DNA from 2 places in the Streptomyces sp. JLBG701 genome. Region 1 is predicted to be linked to the other one. Evidence: riboswitches for the same ligand, from Rfam matches in the RefSeq annotation. Region 1 holds a riboswitch; the other holds the start of a gene.
The links. A riboswitch is a leader RNA that binds a small molecule or an ion and turns the genes downstream of it on or off. The one in region 1 is predicted to bind cyclic di-AMP.
Positions count from the first base shown of each region.

Region 2: another riboswitch for cyclic di-AMP. It lies ahead of AC5DRG_RS32555 (C40 family peptidase); the one in region 1 lies ahead of AC5DRG_RS44750 (M23 family metallopeptidase).

Region 1 is NZ_CM178588.1:9,780,618-9,790,204, forward strand. It holds gene AC5DRG_RS44745 (alpha-galactosidase) at 54-2,126, shown strand; cyclic di-AMP (ydaO/yuaA leader) riboswitch at 2,413-2,590, shown strand; gene AC5DRG_RS44750 (M23 family metallopeptidase) at 2,593-3,558, shown strand; gene AC5DRG_RS44755 (DUF6250 domain-containing protein) at 3,747-4,460, shown strand; gene AC5DRG_RS44760 (SGNH/GDSL hydrolase family protein) at 4,604-5,389, shown strand; gene AC5DRG_RS44765 (hypothetical protein) at 5,431-5,904, shown strand; gene AC5DRG_RS44770 (TetR/AcrR family transcriptional regulator) at 5,945-6,565, opposite strand; gene AC5DRG_RS44775 (glutamate dehydrogenase) at 6,629-7,819, opposite strand; gene AC5DRG_RS44780 (MBL fold metallo-hydrolase) at 8,028-9,263, shown strand.
Region 2 is NZ_CM178588.1:6,994,902-7,004,488, reverse strand. It holds gene pcrA (DNA helicase PcrA) at 1-755, opposite strand, end outside; gene AC5DRG_RS32560 (ScyD/ScyE family protein) at 855-1,943, opposite strand; cyclic di-AMP (ydaO/yuaA leader) riboswitch at 2,196-2,367, shown strand; gene AC5DRG_RS32555 (C40 family peptidase) at 2,376-3,515, shown strand; gene AC5DRG_RS32550 (tellurite resistance/C4-dicarboxylate transporter family protein) at 3,734-4,708, shown strand; gene AC5DRG_RS32545 (hypothetical protein) at 4,686-5,039, opposite strand; gene AC5DRG_RS32540 (C40 family peptidase) at 5,489-6,556, shown strand; gene AC5DRG_RS32535 (LuxR C-terminal-related transcriptional regulator) at 6,591-7,328, opposite strand; gene AC5DRG_RS32530 (ATP-binding protein) at 7,325-8,617, opposite strand; gene AC5DRG_RS32525 (PspC domain-containing protein) at 8,797-9,587, shown strand, end outside.

The sequences.
Region 1 (9,587 bases):
GACGTTGATGATGTTGGTGCTTGATCGGACCTGTTGAGATGTGTGGGAGCCTGATGTTGGAGATCGCCGAGACCGGTCGTACGTGGCTTCTTTCGGGCCCCACGAGCAGTTACGCCGTCCATCTCACGGACGCCGACGAACTGCTGCATCTGCACTGGGGTCCCAGGATCACCCTGGCCGACGCCGAGGCCCTCGCCGTGCGCCCGCTGCCGGACTACTGGCCCTTCGAGTCCCAGCTCGACGGCCGTGAGGAGTACCCGGTCGAGGGCGGCCCCCGCTTCACGCGCCCCGCCCTGTCCGTGCGCACGGACGAGCGCCGCGGCACCGAGTGGAGCTTCGAGCGGGACGAGAGCGAGGGCGACGAACTGCGGCTCCGCTTCCGCGACGCCGGGCTGTCCGTCACGCTGCACTACCGGATGCGCGGAGATGTCGTCGAGCGCTGGACGACGCTCGGCAACGACGGCCCGGCCGCCCTGGAGCTGCTCCGCGCCGACTCGGCCACCTGGACCCTGCCCGACCGCGACGGCTGGCGCCTGTCCCAGTTGCACGGCCGCTGGGCCGCCGAGTCCCGGCTCGTGAGCGCCCCCCTCACCTACGGTGAGAAGGTCATCGGCAGCCGCCGCGGCCACACCGGGCACCAGCACCTGCCGTGGGTCGCGCTCGACACCGACGCGAACGAGGAGCGCGGCGAGGTCTACGGCTGCGCCCTCGGCTGGTCGGGGTCCTGGCGGATCGCCGTGGCCCAACTTCCGGACGCGCGCGTGCAGATCACCGGCGGGGTGGGATACGACGACTCGGGCCTGCTGAAGCTGGACGCGGGCGAGTCGTTCACGACGCCCGTCTTCGCGGGGTTGTGGAGCGACGCGGGCTTCGGCGGCGCCAGCCGGACCTGGCACGCCTACCAGCGGACGTACGTCATCCCGGAGGTCGACCAGGACCGGCCGGTGCTCTTCAATTCCTGGGAGGCCACGGAGTTCGACATCGCCGAGGAGCAGCAGCGGGAGCTCGCGCGGCGGGCCGCGGCGATGGGCGTCGAGCTGTTCGTGGTCGACGACGGCTGGTTCGGGACGCGGACCAGCGACCGGGCCGGGCTCGGCGACTGGGCGCCCAACCCCGACCGCTTCCCGGCCGGCCTCAAGCCGCTCGCCGACTACGTCCACGACCTCGGCATGCAGTTCGGCATCTGGGTCGAGCCCGAAATGGTCAATCCGGACAGCGAGCTGTATCGCGCGCACCCCGACTGGGTGCAGTTCCAGCCCGGACGAAAGCGGACGGAGTTCCGCAATCAACTGGTACTGAACCTCGCCCGCGAGGACGTCCAGGAATACCTCTGGGAAAAGCTCGACGGACTCCTCTCCAGCGCCCCCGTCGACTACGTCAAGTGGGACTTCAACCGCTGCTTCACCGACGCGGGCTGGCCCGGTGAGCCGTATCCGCAGCGCCTGTGGGTCGACCATGTGCGCGCGCTCTACGCCCTGTTGGACCGGCTGCGGGAGGCCCATCCCGGGGTGGCCTTCGAGTCCTGCTCGGGTGGCGGCGGCCGGATCGACCTCGGTGTGATGAGCCGTACGGATCAGGTGTGGACCTCGGACAACACCGACCCCCTCGACCGGCTCGCCATCCAGCACGGCTTCAGCCAGATCCACCCCGCCCGGGTCATGGCCGCCTGGGTCACCGACAGCCCGAACACCCAGCTCAACGGCCGGGTCAGCTCGCTCCGATTCCGGTTCGTGAGCTCCATGGCGGGCGTACTCGGCGTCGGTGGCGACCTCGCGAAGTGGAGCGACGAGGAGCTCGCCGAGGCGCGGGAGTGGGTGGAGCTCTACAAGGAGATCCGGCCCCTCGTGCAGCGCGGCGACCAGTACCGGCTGCGGCCTCCGCGCGGCGGGCTGAGCGCCGTGCAGTACGTGCGCGGCGACGAGGCCGTCGTCCTCGCCTGGCTCCAGGCGCAGAGTTACGGCGAGCCGGTCCCGGCTCTTCGGTTGCGCGGCCTCGACCCGACAGCATCGTACGAATGCCGTGAAACGGGCGAAGTTCACAGGGGTGCCGTATTGCTGCATCACGGGCTGCGTACAGGCTTGCTCGGTGACCTTGATGCGGCAGTTTTCCGGCTGCGTCGCATCTGAGTATTCTGTCCGAATTGAACCCTTCATTCCAACTCGCTCTGGAATGAAGGGTTCTGGGGATGTGTCGCGTGAGCAGCGTCTCATTCGTGACCGAGCGTCGCCCGTCATGTTCACGTAATTCCGGTTCATTTCCTGGGGATTTGAAGTAAGTGACGGGGGTGGAATTCACGGAGGGTGACCGTGAATTCTCACAGGGGATCACAAGAAACGCGTGCAACTGGAACCTCCTGCTTGTCCCTTTGCGTCTTGGTCGCTTACGTTCGCCACCAATCCGGACGGACGCCCAATCCTGCCGCCGCCCGGAATCCGCAACTCACCGGTGAACGGCAGGAGCGGGGGACCCACAGGTAGAACCGCCTGTTCCGGTCTCCGGAACGGCTAGGGGTAAAGCCGCGTTTCGACGCGACCGGGCATCTCCAGCTCGCACCCGACAGCTCACCTCGTAGGCGCCGGAGAGGAATTCGTCATGCCCGCGAAGGGTAAGCACCGCCGCCCGAAGGCCCAGCGTTTCACCCGCTCGATCGCCGTTGCCGGAACCGGCGGAGCCGCACTCGCCCTTCCGCTCATGGGGGCCACCGGCGCCCATGCGGCCACCCCGCAGTCCGTTTCGGAAAAGGCCGCGCAGTCTTCCACCGCGACGGTCGAGAAGACGGCCACTGAAAAGAAGGCCGCCGAGAAGAAGGCCAACACCAAGAGTTCGGGCGTCAAGACCTATTCGGTGCGAGCCGGGGACTACCTCTCGAAGATCGCCGACGAGCAGGACGTCAGCGGCGGCTGGACGAGGATCTACCAGGACAACCGCAAGGCCATCGGCAGCAACCCGTCCCTGATCCACCCCGGCTTGAAGCTCACGCTCGGCGGAAAGGCCGCGACGGGTAAGACGGGTAAGACGGACACCACCAAGTCGTCGTCCTCTTCGTCTTCTTCAGCCTCCTCGTCCTCGTCCTCGTCTTCTTCGGCTTCCTCGTCCTCGAACACGTCGACGAGCGACGCGACCGACACCACGAGCACCAGCACCTCCAGCGGCTACACCCTCCCCGTGGCCGGTGCCACCGTCGGCACCGCCTACCACACGGCGGGCAGCATGTGGTCCAGCGGCTACCACACGGGCGTCGACTTCGTCGTCCCGACCGGTACTTCGCTCAAGGCCGTGGCCGCGGGCACGGTCGTCTCCGCCGGCTGGGGCGGTGCGTACGGCAACCAGGTCGTCATCAAGCTCGCCGACGGCTACTACGCCCAGTACGCCCACCTCTCGTCGCTCTCCGTCTCCAGCGGCCAGACCGTGACCGAGGGGCAGCAGCTCGGCCTCTCCGGTGCGACCGGCAACGTGACCGGCCCCCACCTCCACTTCGAGATCCGCACCACGCCGGACTACGGCTCGGACGTGGACCCGGTCGCCTACCTCCGCTCCCACGGTGTCTCCGTCGGCTGACACCCGCGCCTGAAGCGCCCCCACGCCACCGAAGGCCGGACCCCGATCCCCGGGTCCGGCCTTCGGTGTGTCCACTGCTCCCCGTTCGTGATCGCTGTGTTGCCTCTTTGTGGCAGGGGTGTCCAAGGCGTCGGCAGGGGAGGGAGGGTGAGGCGACAGTGATCCCGTTCCCGAAGGAGTCGTATCCCGTGACGACCACGCGTAGAACGTTCGGAGCCCTCGCCGCCGGCACCGCCCTCGCGGCGCTCGCTCCGACGGCGGCGAGCGCCGCGCCCCGCCACCGCCGGCTCATCGCGCACGACGACTTCCGCCACGGTCTCGGGCAGTGGGTCGCCGAGTTGCAGGGCGGCGGCACCGTCACCGCCTCCCGCGGTGTCCTGGAGATCGACGTGCCGAGCGGTGCGACGGTCTGGTTCAAGCGGAGGCTGGAGGGGCCGTACGTTCTCGAGTACACCGCCACGCCGGTGTCCGAGGGCGGGGTCAACGACCGGGTCTCCGACCTCAACAACTTCTGGAACGCCACCGACGTGCGCTCCCCGGACGACCTCTTCGCCACCGTGCGGGGCGGCGCGCTCGACGAGTACGACTACCTCAGGACGTACTACGTCGGCTACGGCGCCAACACGAACACCACGACGCGGCTGCGCCGGTACGTGGGGGAGCCAGGGGTCCGCCCGCTCGTCTACGACTACACCGAGCCGCTGCTCACCGCGAACGAGCCGAACCGGGTCCGGATCGTCTCGGACGGGTCGACGGTGCTGTGGTGGAACAACGGGCGGCTCGTCTTCGACTTCACGGACCCGGAGCCGTACACGAGCGGGCACTTCGCCTTCCGGACCGTGTGGAGCCACTTCAGGATCACAGAGTTCCGGGTGTGGCGGTTGACGCCGGAACAGCCCTGATCGGAGGGTTATTCCTCAGTTGGGAAAGCCTTTAGCAGTGGCTTATGTCACCGTCCGTCAACCCCTTATTACGGTCGCGTAGGTCACACCCGAAGAGGAATCATGCCGGTGTGGCAGACGATTCGAAGAATGACAACAGATCAGTGATCGGGTCGTACGTGGCGGTGGGGGACAGCTTCACCGAAGGCGTCGGCGACCCCGGCCCCGACGGGGCGTTCGTCGGCTGGGCCGACCGGTTCGCGGTACTGCTCGCCGACCGGCGGCCCGAAGGCGACTTCGGCTACACCAACCTCGCCGTGCGCGGCAAACTGCTCGACCAGGTCGTGGCGGACCAGGTCCCGCGGGCCATCGAGCTCGCGCCCGACCTGGTCTCGTTCTGTGCGGGCGGCAACGACATCCTCCGGCCCGGTACCGATCCCGACGAGGTCGCCGAACGCTTCGAGCGGGCGGTCATCGCACTCACCTCGGCCGTCGGCACGGTGGTGGTGACGACCGGCTTCGACACCCGTGGCGTGCCCGTGCTGAAGCATCTGCGCGGCAAGATCGCCACCTACAACGGGCATGTGCGGGCCATCGCCGACCGATACGGTTGTCCGGTGCTCGACCTGTGGTCCCTGAAGACCATCCAGGACCGTCGTGCCTGGGACGGCGACCGGCTGCATCTGTCTGCGGACGGCCATACGCGCGTGGCGCTGCGCGCCGGGCAGGTCCTCGGGCTCGACGTACCGGCCGACCCGGACCAGCCGTGGCCGCCGCTGCCACCGCGTGGCACGCTCGACGTCCGGCGCGACGACGTCCACTGGGCCCGCGAGTACCTGGTGCCGTGGATCGGGCGGCGGTTGCGCGGGGAGTCCTCGGGCGACCATGTGACGGCCAAGGGGAGTCTGTCGCCGGACGACATCAAGTCGCGCATCGAGGCGGTCGCTTGAGCGGGCCGGGCTGGCTCGACCAGTGAGGTGACGGCGCGGGAATGGCGCGCGGACGGGTGCGGACCCCGGTGCCGGGATGGGCGCGACCTGTCCGCGCCGTCCGGAGGGGCCGTATCCGTATCCCCGCACACCTTCCCCGCGCCACCGCCACGCTCGCCGCCGCCCTCCTCGCCCTCGGCCTGTCGGCCGTCGCCGCGCCCAGTGCGACCGCGCTGCCCAAGGGCGCCGCAGTCGCGGGGCACAGCGAGCCGACCCCGGCGACCGTCACCGTCACCGGCCAGGGCAGCGCCACGGCCGCACCCGACGCCCTGCTGCGTGCCGTACGCGAACACGGTGTCGCCGACCGGGACGTCCGTACCGAAGAGTTGTTCCTGAACCCCGTCCACCAGTACCAGGACGGCACCTCCCAGCTGACCGGCTACCAGGCCGCCCCTCCACGGTGGCCGTCGACGCACCCGCTGCCGGCGCGGGCGTGCCGGTCGCCCCCGGCGAGATCGAGGACACCGTCACGCTGACGGCCGTGTACGAACTGCGGTGACCGTCAGGGGAGGCGTCTCACCGCTCCGAGGTGGTCAACGCCTCCCGCTCCAGCCCCAGTTCCCGGGCCAGCGCATCCTCGACCCACTCGTGCGCACGCGCGCGTGACACCGCACCGGCGTACGACGTCAGCTGTACGGCGAGGCCGTCAAGGAGGGCCGTGAGGCGCAGGGCCGTGCCGGCGGGGTCCGGGCAGCGGAACTCGCCGGCGGCCACCCCTTCGGCGATGACCTCGACGATCGCGGCCTTCCACTCCTTGTCGAGGTCACGGGTGACCTCCTGAAGGGCGGGCTCGCGCAGCGCCGCCGCCCAGCCCTCGATCCACAGCCGCCATCCCTTGGCCTGCCCTGTCGGCGCGTACCAGCGCACGGCCGCCCGCAGCCGGCGCAGCGCGGTCGTACGGCGGCCGAGGAGCTTGCGCAGTTGTGCGAGGTCGTCCTCGGCCGCGTAGGTGAACGCGGCGGCGACCAGCTTCTCCTTCGTCGAGAAGTGATACAGCACCAGCGCGTTGCTCACACCGAGCGCCGAGGCCACATCGGCGATCCTGACCGCCGCCACGCCCCGCGCCTCGATCTGATCGATGGCGGCCCGCAGCAACTCCTCACGCCGCTCCGCCACGCTCAACCGCACTCTTGCCACGCCGTCACCCTAATCCGTGGCAGGTGAGGGTGACGAAGAGCGGGTCACCGCGCGTGGCCGCTGTCACCGGTACCAGCCGAACCGCTCGGCGATCACCGGCAGTTGGTCCGCGACGAGGGCGTGTGCGGCGGCCCGCGGAGTCGTCCGGTCGGCCTCCGCGCGGGCCAGCATCAGGTAGGTGAGGGCGCGCATCGAACGGCGGATGTGCGCGAACGCCTCGTCCGCGTCCGCGCCGATGTCGCCGAACAGCGTCCACCACCACCAGGCGTTCGTCCCGGAGTTGACGACCACGTCCGGCAGCACGGTGACACCGCGCCCGGCGAGCAGTTCCTCAGCCTCCGGCAGCACGGGCATGTTGGCCGCCTCGACGATCCAGCGCGCGGTGATCCGCTCCTGGTTCGCCGTGTCGATCGTGTACGAGACCGCCGCCGGCACCAGCACCTCCGCCTCGACCGACAGCCAGGCGTCGCCGGGCAGTTCGCGATCACCGGCCCGCAGCACGGAGCGGTCCACGGTGCCGAACGCGTCCCGCGCGGCGAGCAGCGCGTCCACGTCGAGGCCCGCCGGGTTGGCGATGGTGCCCTTGACGTCGGCGACGGCCACGATCGTCAGACCCGCGCGCGTGAGGAAGCGCGCCGTGGCGCCGCCCATGGTGCCGAGGCCCTGCACGGCCACGCGCGTGCCCGCCCACGGCACCGACGCCCGGTCCAGGGCGGCGAGCAGCGACTCGGCGACCCCGCAGCCGCCGACGAGTTCGTCGAGCCCGATGCCGTCCACCTCCACCGCGAAGGCGTCCGCGAGCCGCTTGCGGGCCACGGCCTCGTCGTCGAGCAGCGGATAAACGGCCTGGATCGACGAGATGAGCCCCGCCTCGGCGGCCGCCCGGTCCACGAGATCCTGGGTGAGGCCCAGATCCTCGCCCGTGGTCCAGAAGCCCTCGATGTAGGGCCGCATGGCACGCAGATAGCGCACGAGCAGCGCGTACGACTCCGGGTCCCGGGGATCGCAGTCGATGCCGCCCTTGGCGCCGCCGAGAGGGACGTAGCGGCTCTCGGGGTCGTAGTGCAGAGCCTCTTTCATGGTCATGCCGCGGGCGAGCCCGGTGACCTCGTCGAGGGTGCAGCCCTCGCGCATCCGCAGACCACCGCTGGAGACACCGCGCACCAGCCGGTCGACGACCAGGAAGCCCTGGCGGCCGGTGAGGTGGTCGGTCCAGGTGAGGGAGAGCAGGGGAGCGCCCTGAGGGGTTGCCATGCGGGCAATATACTGAACCGGCGTTCAGTTGCGCGCCGCCCCTCCGGGGTGGCCCGGGCGGCCCGGGTGCGCCGCGTGCCCATCCGGTCACGTTCCGCCGCATCTTTGGTCTTTCCTTGGAAACCGGGGGCTGTGACCCGGTCGACCCGGGAGCTGTCAGTGGGGGCGACCATAATGGAAGGTCTCACCCACTCCACTTGGAGGCATCGTGACCGGTTTCCGTTCCCTGAGCTCCGGGCTCCGTGCGCTGCGGCCCGCGGCCTTCGGCGCGGACTCGAGCGGTGAGCGCCTGGCGCGCATCCACAGGTCACCGCACTTCGTGGACGGGGTCTTCAAGAACCCGCCGGGTGCCGCCCGGCCCGACGGCGCCATGCTCGAGTTCGCGAAGTCCTCCTTCCGTAAGGAGGACCGCGCCCTCCGCGCCCCGGTCGGGACGGTGCCGGTGCACGCCACGACCCTCGCCGACCTCGCCAAGGCCCCGGCCACCGGACTCCGGCTGACCTGGATGGGCCACTCCAGCGTGCTCGCCGAGATCGACGGGCAGCGCGTGCTCTTCGACCCCGTCTGGGGCGAGCGCTGCTCCCCCTTCTCTTTCGCCGGGCCCAAGCGGCTGCACCCGGTGCCCCTGCCGCTGGCCGCGCTCGGCCCGGTCGACGTCGTCGTCATCTCGCACGACCACTACGACCACCTGGACATGCCCACGATCGAGGCGCTGGCCGGCACGGACACCCTGTTCGCGGTGCCGCTGGGCGTCGGCGCCCATCTCGAACGGTGGGGCGTCTCCGCCGACCGGCTGCGCGAACTGGACTGGCACGAGGAGACCCGGGTCGGCGGGCTCACCCTCACGGCGACCCCGGCCCGCCACTTCTGCGGCCGCGGCCTGCGCAACACGCAGCACACGCTGTGGGCCTCCTGGGTCGTGGCCGGCGAGGAGCACAGGATCTACCACAGCGGTGACACCGGATACTTCGAGGGCTTCAAGGACATCGGCGCCGCGCACGGCCCCTTCGACGCCACGATGATCCAGATCGGCGCGTACTCCGAGTTCTGGCCCGACATCCACATGACGCCCGAGGAGGGCATGCGCGCCCACCTCGACCTCCAGCGCGGTGAGCCGAGCGGCGTGATGATGCCGATCCACTGGGCCACCTTCAATCTGGCGGCGCATCCGTGGTCGGAGCCCGGTGAGGGCACGGTGGCGGCCGCCCGCGCGGTCGGCGCGCGTATCGCCCTGCCGCGCCCCGGCGAGCCCTTCGAGCCCGCCGCAGAGACGGTCCCGTCCGAGCTGTGGTGGCGCGGAGTGGCCACTCCTCCGGTGGGCGGCTGGCCTGAAGTCGACGTTCCGACTGGTGTGCCGGCCGAGGCGCCGGCCGACACGGCCGGTGACGTTCCGGGGACTTCGGCCGAGAGCGCCGGCGACCCCGAAGCCGTCCCTTCGGGCTGATCCCCGAGCGGGAAACGACAGCCGGCGAGGGCCGGGGAGCGGATGACTCCCCGGCCCTCGCCGTTTCTTTGCGACCGGTTCTGACCAGGTCGGATCGATCGATTTCCGTTCGGCGGTCATTACCCGAGGGGCTTATCGGTCTGTCGTACGAAGCCTCATACCAGAGCGGGACCGTCTCCGTGGGACTTTGTCAACTGCCCACCGCACATGATGCGTTGGCGACTACTGTGAGTGTCCGTCGGGCGACGCAGGGCCGAATTTTTCGGCTCTCTCGACCGGCACCGCGATGGCGCATGCCCGAGTCGCGCACCCCGCGCGACCCCA
Region 2 (9,587 bases), 2.8 Mb from region 1:
TCGAGGGCGTTGGCCTCGCGCAGCCGCGACTGGTACATCGCGTACGCCTGGGCGAGGGTCTTCTCGAAGCCGTCGGTCGCCTGGGCGGCGAAGTCCTCCTCGTCGATCAGCTCGTTCTTCAGGTTCGAGATCTTGGCGCTGAAGGACTTGGGCGGGAAACGCTTGGGGTCGAGGTCCAGGTCACGGCAGACCAGGGCCATCAGACGCTTGGAGTCGGCCGCGTCGTAGATCGAGAACGACGACGTGAAGCCGAGCTTCTTGCTCTCCCGCCGCAGGATCCGCACGCACGCGCTGTGGAAGGTCATCACCCACATCGCGTTCGCGCGCGGGCCGACGAGGTGCTCGACGCGCTCCTTCATCTCGCCGGCGGCCTTGTTGGTGAAGGTGATGGCGAGGATCTGGCCCGGATGCACGTTCCGCTCGCCGAGCAGATACGCGATGCGGTGCGTCAGCACGCGCGTCTTGCCGGAGCCGGCGCCGGCCACGATGAGCAGGGGCGTGTGGGAGTGCACGACGGCGGCGCGCTGGTTCTCGTTCAACCCGTCCAGCAGGGCGGCCGCGTCCACGACCGGGCGCGGGGCACCGTCCCGGTAGTACGCGTCCCGGCTCGGCGGCACGTCGAACTTCCCGCCGAACAGATCGTCCGGAACCGGCTCCGGTACGTGCTCGTCCTCGGGCGGCGGCGGGTGTTCCTCCTCATGGGCCCGGGGGCCCTGGAGATCCGCCAGGAAGCTGTCATCAAAGAGGCCTGTCATCGCTCTCCGAGTCTAGGGTGCCCCACTGACAACCCGCCGCCGCCCTGAGAACATCGCCCGTTCCCGATACCGAACGATCTTCCTGTGATCGTCCGTCTCTCAGAATCCGAGGATCTTCCAGACCTGGCCACCCGGTGTCTTCCCCTGCCCCAGGTCCGTGCCGTCACGGTCCGCGATCGACCAGGCCGAGACGTAGACCTTGCCGTCGTACGGGTCGACGGCGACGCCCGCCGGGAACGGCACCTTCACGCTCGTACGTTTGCCGTGCGAGACCTTGGTCACCTGGCCCGCGAAGAGCTGGCTGACGTACAGGTCGCCGCTGTTGTTGAAGGCGATACCGGTGATCGAGCCGAAGCCGGACTTCCAGCCGAGGACCTTGCCGGTCCAGGGGTCAACCCGCCACACGCGCGCGGTGGGCTTCGTGGGCTCGCCGTTCAGGTCGCCGACGTAGAGCTTTCCGTCGGGTCCGAGGGCGAGCGAGGTCGGGACGGACTCGTGTTTGTCATGGTCGGGGAAGACGGTGAAGGGGCGGGCCTTCCCGGACGGCGAGACCTCGATCAGGTCGTTGCCGGCCGCGTCGGCGACGATCCTGCGGCCGTCGGGGAGCGCGAGGACGGCGTACGGGTTGGACTCCAGCGCCGTCTTGTGCGGGTTGTACTTGTACTCCACGGCGGAGATGTCGGCGGCGATCCTCGCCTTGCCGTCGGCGACGGACAGCAGCTTGCCGAGCTTGTTCCAGGGTGGGGTGGTGGGCACGCCGGCCTCCGGCGGGGCGAAGGTCTCCACGCCCCAGACGCAGCCGTCGAGCGCGGAGACGCCGTCCACACCGGTCGCGAAGCCGCCGTCGGGCGCGGCTCCGGAGGGCAGGCCCTCGACGATCCGGTAGTGCCGCCAGGCGTTCCCGTCCCAGTAGATCTTGGTGACCGCCGAGGTGAGCCCGATGCAGGTCGTACCCTCCGGACCCTCCCCGATGCACTTCTTGCCGCCGCGTCCGGCTTCGGCGACGTACACATGTCCGTTGTCGTACGAGAGCTGTCGCGGGTTGTCGAGCCCCTTCGCGATCACGCGGACGACCGGTTTGCCGCCCGCGTGACCGCTGTCCGTGCCCGTGGCGGTCGCGGGGCCGATACCCGCGCTGGCGGCGAGTGCGACTCCTGTGGCGACGACGAGTGCTGTGCGCTTCCGCATGCCGTACCTCCCTCACCTGCCACGGCTCCAGACCGTGACTGGCTGGAAGTTAGCCCCCGGAAGCGGGCGGACGCCGTAACTCCGCACAAGTCACCACAGATCACTCCGGATCGGCCACCCTTGGTGACACGCATGAATAAGGTCACGAAAATGTATCGGGCATATCACCCATCAACCTTCACAGGGGCCACACGAGTTGGCTACCGTGCTCATCAGGCCGTACGACCCCCACCGGCGAACCGTCGCCGGGCCGCTCGGCCTCCGCCGAATCCGGTGCGCCCCAAGGCAGCCGGAACCGGGGACCCACACCGACCTTGGGGTGAATCGGTCCAACTCCCGTCCGGGACAAGGACCGTAGGGCAACCCTTCCGATCCACCCGCCCGAACCCGACAGCTAACTCGGTAGGCGGAATATGGAAGGAGTCGCCTCTCTTGGCGTCGTCGCACCGCAAAGCGCGTCCCACGGGCACGCGCGTCGCAGGCATACGGACCCCCGCCCTCGCCACGGCGGCCCTGACGTCCGTGGCCCTGCTGTCCCAAACAGCCACCGCAGCACCCTCGACCGACGACAAGCCCAGTCTTGAGGAAGTCGAGAAGAAGGTCGACGACCTCTACCGCCAGGCGGAGTCGGCGACCGACAAGTACAACGCGGCCAAGGAGAAGACCGCCAAGCAGAGCAAGCAGGTCGACACTCTCCTCGACGACGTCGCCAAGCGCACGCAGAAGCTCAACGAGGCGCGGGAGGAGCTGGGTTCGTACGCCGCGGCCCAGTACCGGACCGGGGCCTCCGCACCCGACACGGCTACCTTCCTGCTCGCCGACTCGCCGCAGGACTACTTCGACCAGGCCCAGCTGATGGACCGGATGACCGGCCGTCAGAAGGAAGCGGTCGACGAGTACATCACCGAGCAGTCCGCGACGATGCAGAAGCGCCAGGAGGCCACCGAGAGCCTCTCGACGCTCACCGAGTCGCAGAGCGACCTGAAAACGGCCAAGGCCACCGTCCAGCAGAAACTCTCCGACGCGCGCGTACTCCTGTCGCAGCTGACCGCCGAGGAGAAGGCGCGGCTCGCGGAGATCGAGAGGCAGAAGCAGGAGGAGGCCGAGCGCAAGGCGGCCCAGCTCGCCCAGCAGCAGGCCGAGGCCGCCGCGCAGGCCGCCCAGGAGGCGGACACCAGCGCCTCGACCGCCACCGCCACAGACTCGTCCTACGCCACCAAGGCCGAGAAGGCGCTCGCCTTCGCCCGCGCCCAGATCGGCAAGCCGTACGTCTGGGGCGCCACCGGCCCCGACTCCTACGACTGCTCCGGCCTCACCCAGGCCGCCTGGAAGGCCGCCGGCGTGACCCTGCCCCGCACCACCTACCTCCAGGTGGACGCGGGCACGACGGTCTCCCTCTCCAACATCCAGCCGGGCGACCTGGTCTTCTTCTACGACGACATCAGCCATGTCGGCCTCTACATCGGCAACGGCATGATGATCCACGCCCCGAAGCCCGGCGCGTACGTCCGCGAGGAGTCGATCTACTACGACGGCGAGTCGTCGATCTACAGCGTGGTCCGGCCCGCCTGACACTCGGAATGGACAAGCGGACCTGACACACGGAGTTCTGTCGCCACGCGCGCGCGAGCTGCCTTTCGGGGCGGCACGCGCGCGTGGCTGTTTTGCGGGCCGAGGCGCACTTGTTCGTGCCAGGCGTGCGCGCCCCCACCCCGCGCCAGCACGCTTTTCCGGGCGCCCGCGCGCGTGCCCCGCTCGCAACGCGCGCGAAGCTCCTTAGCATCGGCCCCATGTCCGGTATCTCCCCCCTCGGCGCCTGGTGGGCGCAGCGTCCGCCGGCGGCCGGGGCCGCCGTGATGGCGACCGGCATCATCTCGGTCGGCCTGCATCTGACGGGGTACGAGGTGCTGTCCCGTATCGCGCTCGCGGTGGCCTGCGCCGCCTGGCTGGCCCTGGCCGCTGACTTCGTCGTACGGCTGGCGCGGGAGCGGGCGCGCTGGCTGTCGGAGGCGGGGACGCTCGGCGCGCTGACCGGTGTCGCCGCGACCACAGTGCTCGGGACCCGTTTCTCCGCGGCCGGCTGGCAGACCGTGGCTCAGGCGCTGCTGGCGCTGGCCGCCGTGCTGTGGCCAGGGCTGCTCGTCGATGTCGTACGGCACTGGCGGCGCCGTATGCCCGGGGCGGTGTTCCTGGTCTGTGTGGCCACGCAGGGGCTCGCCGTGCTCGGGGCCACGCTCGCCCAGGCCGAGGGCACGGCCTGGCTCGCGCACGCGGCGCTGGTGCTGTTCTGGCTCGGACTGGTCCTCTACGGCTTCGCGCTCGCCCACTTCGATCTGCGGCAGGTGATCGAAGGGGCCGGGGACCACTGGGTCGCGGGCGGCGCGCTCGCCATGTCGGCGCTGGCCGGCGCGAAGCTGATCGCCGCCGACAGCGCGAGCCTGTACCTGTGGAACGACGACGACCGAGGCGTCCTGCGCGCGGTGACCGTCGCGCTGCTGGTGCTCGACCTGGCCTGGTACGTCGTACTGCTCGTCGCCGAGTTGCTCCGCCCGCGGCTGCGCTACGACGTGCGCCGCTGGTCGACGGTGTTCCCGCTGGGGATGACGGCGGCGGCGACTCTGGCGGTCGCGGCGGCCGTCGACGCCTCGTGGCTGAGGAGCCCCGGGGAGGTGCTGCTGTGGATCGCGGTGGCGGCGTGGCTGGCCGTTGCGGCGGGGGCGGTGTCCGCGGCGCGGGCGAGCCTCAGGTCCACAGCACCGCGATGAAGATGTTCGCCGTGGTCAGCAGGCCCACCAGGCCGAACAGGCTCTTGTCGACCTTCTCGTCGTCGCGCTTCACGTAGACGAGACCGAGGATCACGACCAGCAGGGCCAGCTTCACCCCGATCTTGATGTTGTTGACCGGCTGGTCGTCGGCCTGGTTGAGGCCGACCAGGATCACGCCGGTGACCAGCATGGTCAGCGCGCCGTGCAGCATCGCCGGGACGAAGCGGGCCGTGCCCTGGCCCATCGCCTTCATCTGGGTGAGAAAGCCGCCCAGCAGCGAGGCGATGCCGATGATGTGCAGGCCGACGAAGAGATGGATGAGTACGTCCATGAGGCCGGAGCCTAGCCAGGGGCACGGGAAGCGCCCGACACCGGCCTGCCACATCCGGCGGATCTTGCATATATGCGGTCCATAGCACTCCCCCGCCCACGGCCGCCCGGTAAACCGCCGCATCGGTCAGCGCCCTGCGTGAAGTCGGCGGCGGCAGACCCGGATCACGGCCACTTACGGTCATCCGGCGATCCCCTGGCGCCACTTCCGCACAAGGCGTTACCAAGCGACTACAGCCAGGTTTAGCGTCCTCCACCAGGTGACCGGCTCCCCACCGCCGCCCGGGCCAGGGGCGGCAGTCGGACACCACCGCCGAGAAAGGTCCGGCGGCGGCCCGCTCCCCCTGTGCGGGCCGCCGCCGGACGCGTAACCGCCCTTGGCGGTCGTAGGGCCGCTTCCCCTGGCGGTCGTACGGATGAGGCGGTCGTACGAAAGGACGTGCACGCCACGTGGCAGCGCACCGCAAGCCCCGACAGCGCTCGCTCAGCGGCAATACCGCCCGTACGGCCGCCACCATCGCCCTTGCGGGCGCGGCGACCGCGACGGGCTTCGACGGGATCGGACACGCCGAGCCGCAGCTGACGCCGGCGCAGGTGAAGGCCAAGGTGAACAAGCTGTACCAGGAGGCCGAGGAGGCCACCGAGAAGTACAACGGCGCCAGGGAGAAGGCGGATGCGGCCGAGCAACGCCTTGAGACGCTGAGGGACGAGGCGGCGCGCAAGGAGGAACGGCTCAACTCGGCGCGGGACGCGCTGGGTTCGATCGCCTCGGCCCAGTACCGCAGCGGCGGACTCGACCCCGCGCTGCAACTCGCGCTCTCCGACGACCCAAGCCAGTATCTGGAAGGAGCCGCGCTCGCCGAACGGGTCGGCGACCGGCAAGCGGGCGCCGTCGCCCGCGTGCGCAATCAGCTGCGGGAGATCGAGCAACTGCGCGGGGCCGCCCACGTCGAACTTGCTTCCCTCAAGTCGCGGCAGGCGGAGCTGAACCGGCACAAGAAGACGATCACCGGAAAGCTGAACACGGCACGGCAACTACTGACCCGACTGACCGCCGAGGAGCGCACCCAGCTCGCCGGCGCGGCGGGCGGCACCACCGAGCGTGCCTCGCGGTCGGCCGGGGGCACCCGGGACTCACTCGGGACCTCCGGATCCGTACCGGCCCCCAACTCCCGCGCCGCGGCCGCCGTTTCGTACGCCTACCAGAAGCTCGGCAGCCCCTACGTCTGGGGCGCGACCGGGCCGGACGCCTTCGACTGCTCGGGCCTCACCCAGGCCGCCTACCGCTCCGCGGGCATCTCCCTGCCCCGCACGACCTACGCCCAGATCGACGCCGGACGTCGTGTCTCCCGCTCCGAACTCCTCCCCGGTGACCTCGTGTTCTTCTACTCGGCCATCAGCCACGTCGGCCTCTATGTCGGCAACGGCCAGATGATCCACGCCCCGAACCCTTCGGCCCCGGTGCGGCTGGCCCCGATCGACGAGATGCCGTTCGCCGGGGCCACGAGGGTGGTGTGAGACCGTCAGCCTGTCCTGCGGGCTCGGCCGGCGGTCACACCAGCCGCCGTGCCGTCGCCCACCGCGTCAGCTCGTGGCGGTTGGACAGCTGGAGCTTCCTCAGGACCGCCGAGACATGCGACTCCACCGTCTTCACGGAGATGAACAGCTGCTTGGCGATCTCCTTGTACGCATAGCCGCGGGCGATCAGCCGCAGCACCTCGCGCTCGCGCTGGGTGAGGCGGTCGAGGTCCTCGTCCACGGGCGGGGCGTCCGTAGACGCGAACGCGTCCAGGACGAACCCGGCGAGCCGCGGCGAGAACACTGCGTCGCCCTCCTGCACCCGGAAGACGGAGTTGACCAGGTCCGTGCCGGTGATCGTCTTCGTGACGTAGCCCCGCGCACCACCGCGGATCACGCCGATCACGTCCTCCGCCGCGTCCGAGACGGACAGCGCGAGGAAGCGGACGGGCTGCTCGGCGTCGGCCATCAACGGGGCGCAGCGGCGCAGGACTTCGACGCCGCCACCACCCGGGAGGTGGACGTCGAGGAGGACCACCTCGGGCCGGGTCGCGGTGATGACCGTGACCGCCTGGTCGACGTCCGCGGCCTCGCCGACGACCTCGACGCCGGTCTGCTCGGTCTGTCCGATCTCCGCCTGCACGCCCGTACGGAACATGCGGTGGTCGTCGACGAGGACCACGCGCACGCGGCGCTCGCCGGAGCCACTGCCGGCAGACTCCGCCGCCCCCGCCGTTTCGGCCGCCCCCGCCGTCTCGTTCGCCTCGCTCATGACGTCTTCTCCGCCCTCTCCATCTCCAGCTCGACCTCCGTGCCGCCGTCCGGCACCGCGCGCAGTCGCGCCGTGCCGCCGTGTCGCTCCATGCGGCCGATGATCGATTCTCTGACGCCCATGCGGTCGGCGGGTATCGAGTCGAGGTCGAAGCCCGGGCCGCGGTCACGGACGGACACGAAGACCGTCCTGCCCTCGACTTCGGCGTAGACCTGCACGGCGCCGCCCTCGCCACCGTACTTCGCGGCGTTCACCATCGCTTCGCGCGCGGCCTGCATCTGTGCGCCGATTCTCTCGTCGAGCTCGCAGTCGCCGACTATGACGACTTCTATGGGGACGCCGTGTTTGTCCTCCACCTCCGCCGCGTTGCGCCGCACGGCCTCGGCGAGTGTGTCCGGTTCCTCGGCCTCGTCCTTGCCGGTGCCCTCCGGTTTGTAGAGCCAGGTGCGCAGGTCGCGCTCCTGGGCGCGGGCCAGGCGGCGCACCTCGCTCGCGTTGTCCGCGTTGCGCTGGATCAGGGTCAGGGTGTGCAGCACCGAGTCGTGGACATGGGCGGCGACCTCCGCCCGCTCCTGGGCGCGGATGCGCATCAGTCGCTCCTCGGAGAGGTCCTGGGTCATACGGACGAGGTAGGGGCCGGCGAGGAGCGTTATGCCGACGAGGACCGCCAGAGCGGCCTGGAGGACCGAGCCGAGGTGGGCGGCCGAGCCTTGCAGGACGAAGATGCCGGAGACGCCGGCCGTGACCAGCAGGACGCCGCCTCCGGCCCGGACCAGGCTGAGGGTGCGGCGGCGGCTGCCGACCTCGACCCAGCGGGCCCGGCGTGCGTTGTCCGCCTGGCGCCAGACCAGGGCCACGCCCGCGCCGACGAGGACCGCGGGCAGGAGGTAGGCCTTGGCTCCGCTGCCCAGATTGACGCTGCTGACGAAGACCATGGCCACGATGACCATGAGGAGCAGGGCGACGATCTGGCCCTTGTCCGGCTTGCGGGCGACGAGTTTGCGGCGGCCGTCCGGCGCCGCCTCGGTGCTGACGAGGGTGGGAGGTCGGTCGGTGCCGACGCCGCCGACGCCGAGCGGCACGAAGAACCAGAACGCGGCGTACAGCAGGGCGCCGAGTCCGTCCGCCATGAACAGGCCGACGAACACGAGCCGCACCCAGATCACGGGCAGCCCGAGATGCCCGGCGAGCCCCCGCGCCACGCCACCGAGCCAGCGTCCGTCACTGCTGCGGTAGAGCTTGCGCGGCGGCCGCGGTTCCACGAGTGGCGCTGCTGCGGCTTCCGGCATGCCATCGATGTTCACACGGCGGGAGTTCCAGGGCATCAGGGTCGACCCCCGAGACTCCCCTGATCTTCGAACGGCGGGTCCGTCGAACGCATCCCCCGCGGCGGCTCAGGGCCGATATCAGGGTTCGTCCAGGGTCATTCCGACTGCCGCTGCGGCGGCACGGCCGTCACCATGGACTCATGACAGATCACCAGCACGCCGCGGATGCCGTGCCCGACGCGGGCGCCCCGTCCGACTCGGGTGCCGCGGCCTCCACAGGAAAGGAGCCGCGCGCGCACGAGCGGGCGGGTGCGCACGGACGGGCGGGCGCGGGCGGAGCAGAGGACGTGACTCGGCTGGAGGCCGAAGCGGCAGGGGCGGCGGCCCCGGTCGAGGACGCCCCGGCCAGCGCTGGCGGGGCCGGGCTTCCGCACAAGTTCCGGCGCGACCGGCGGCACAAGATGCTCGCCGGGGTGTGTGCCGGGCTGGGGCGGCAGTGCGACATGGATCCGGTGATCTTCCGGATCACCCTGGCGGTGCTGGCCGCGACCGGTGGTATCGGCCTCATCTTCTACGGCTTCGCCTGGCTCTTCGTCCCGTACGACGACGAGGAGCAGAACGAGGTGCGCAAGCTGCTCACCGGCCGCGTCGACGGCCAGGCGCTGACCGGCGTGCTGTTCGCGCTGGTCGGCTGCGGGGTGTTCCTGACCCTGTTGAACAACGGCGGGGTGCTGGCCTTCGCCGTCGTCCTCTCCCTGCTCCTGGCGGGCGCCGGGTACTGGTCGCGGCAGCGCGGCACCCCCGACCCCGACCCACTGGCCGCACAGGCCGTCGCCGACGCCCCGCCGGAGGCCCAGGCTCCGCCGGTTCCCGCCGCCTACCCCTCCTGGTGGCGCGACCCCATCGTCAAGGACGGCAGCCACGTCGGCGGCACCGGTTATCTGTGGGGCCCCCGGGACTCGCGTGACCGGGACATCGCGGCGGCGGTCAA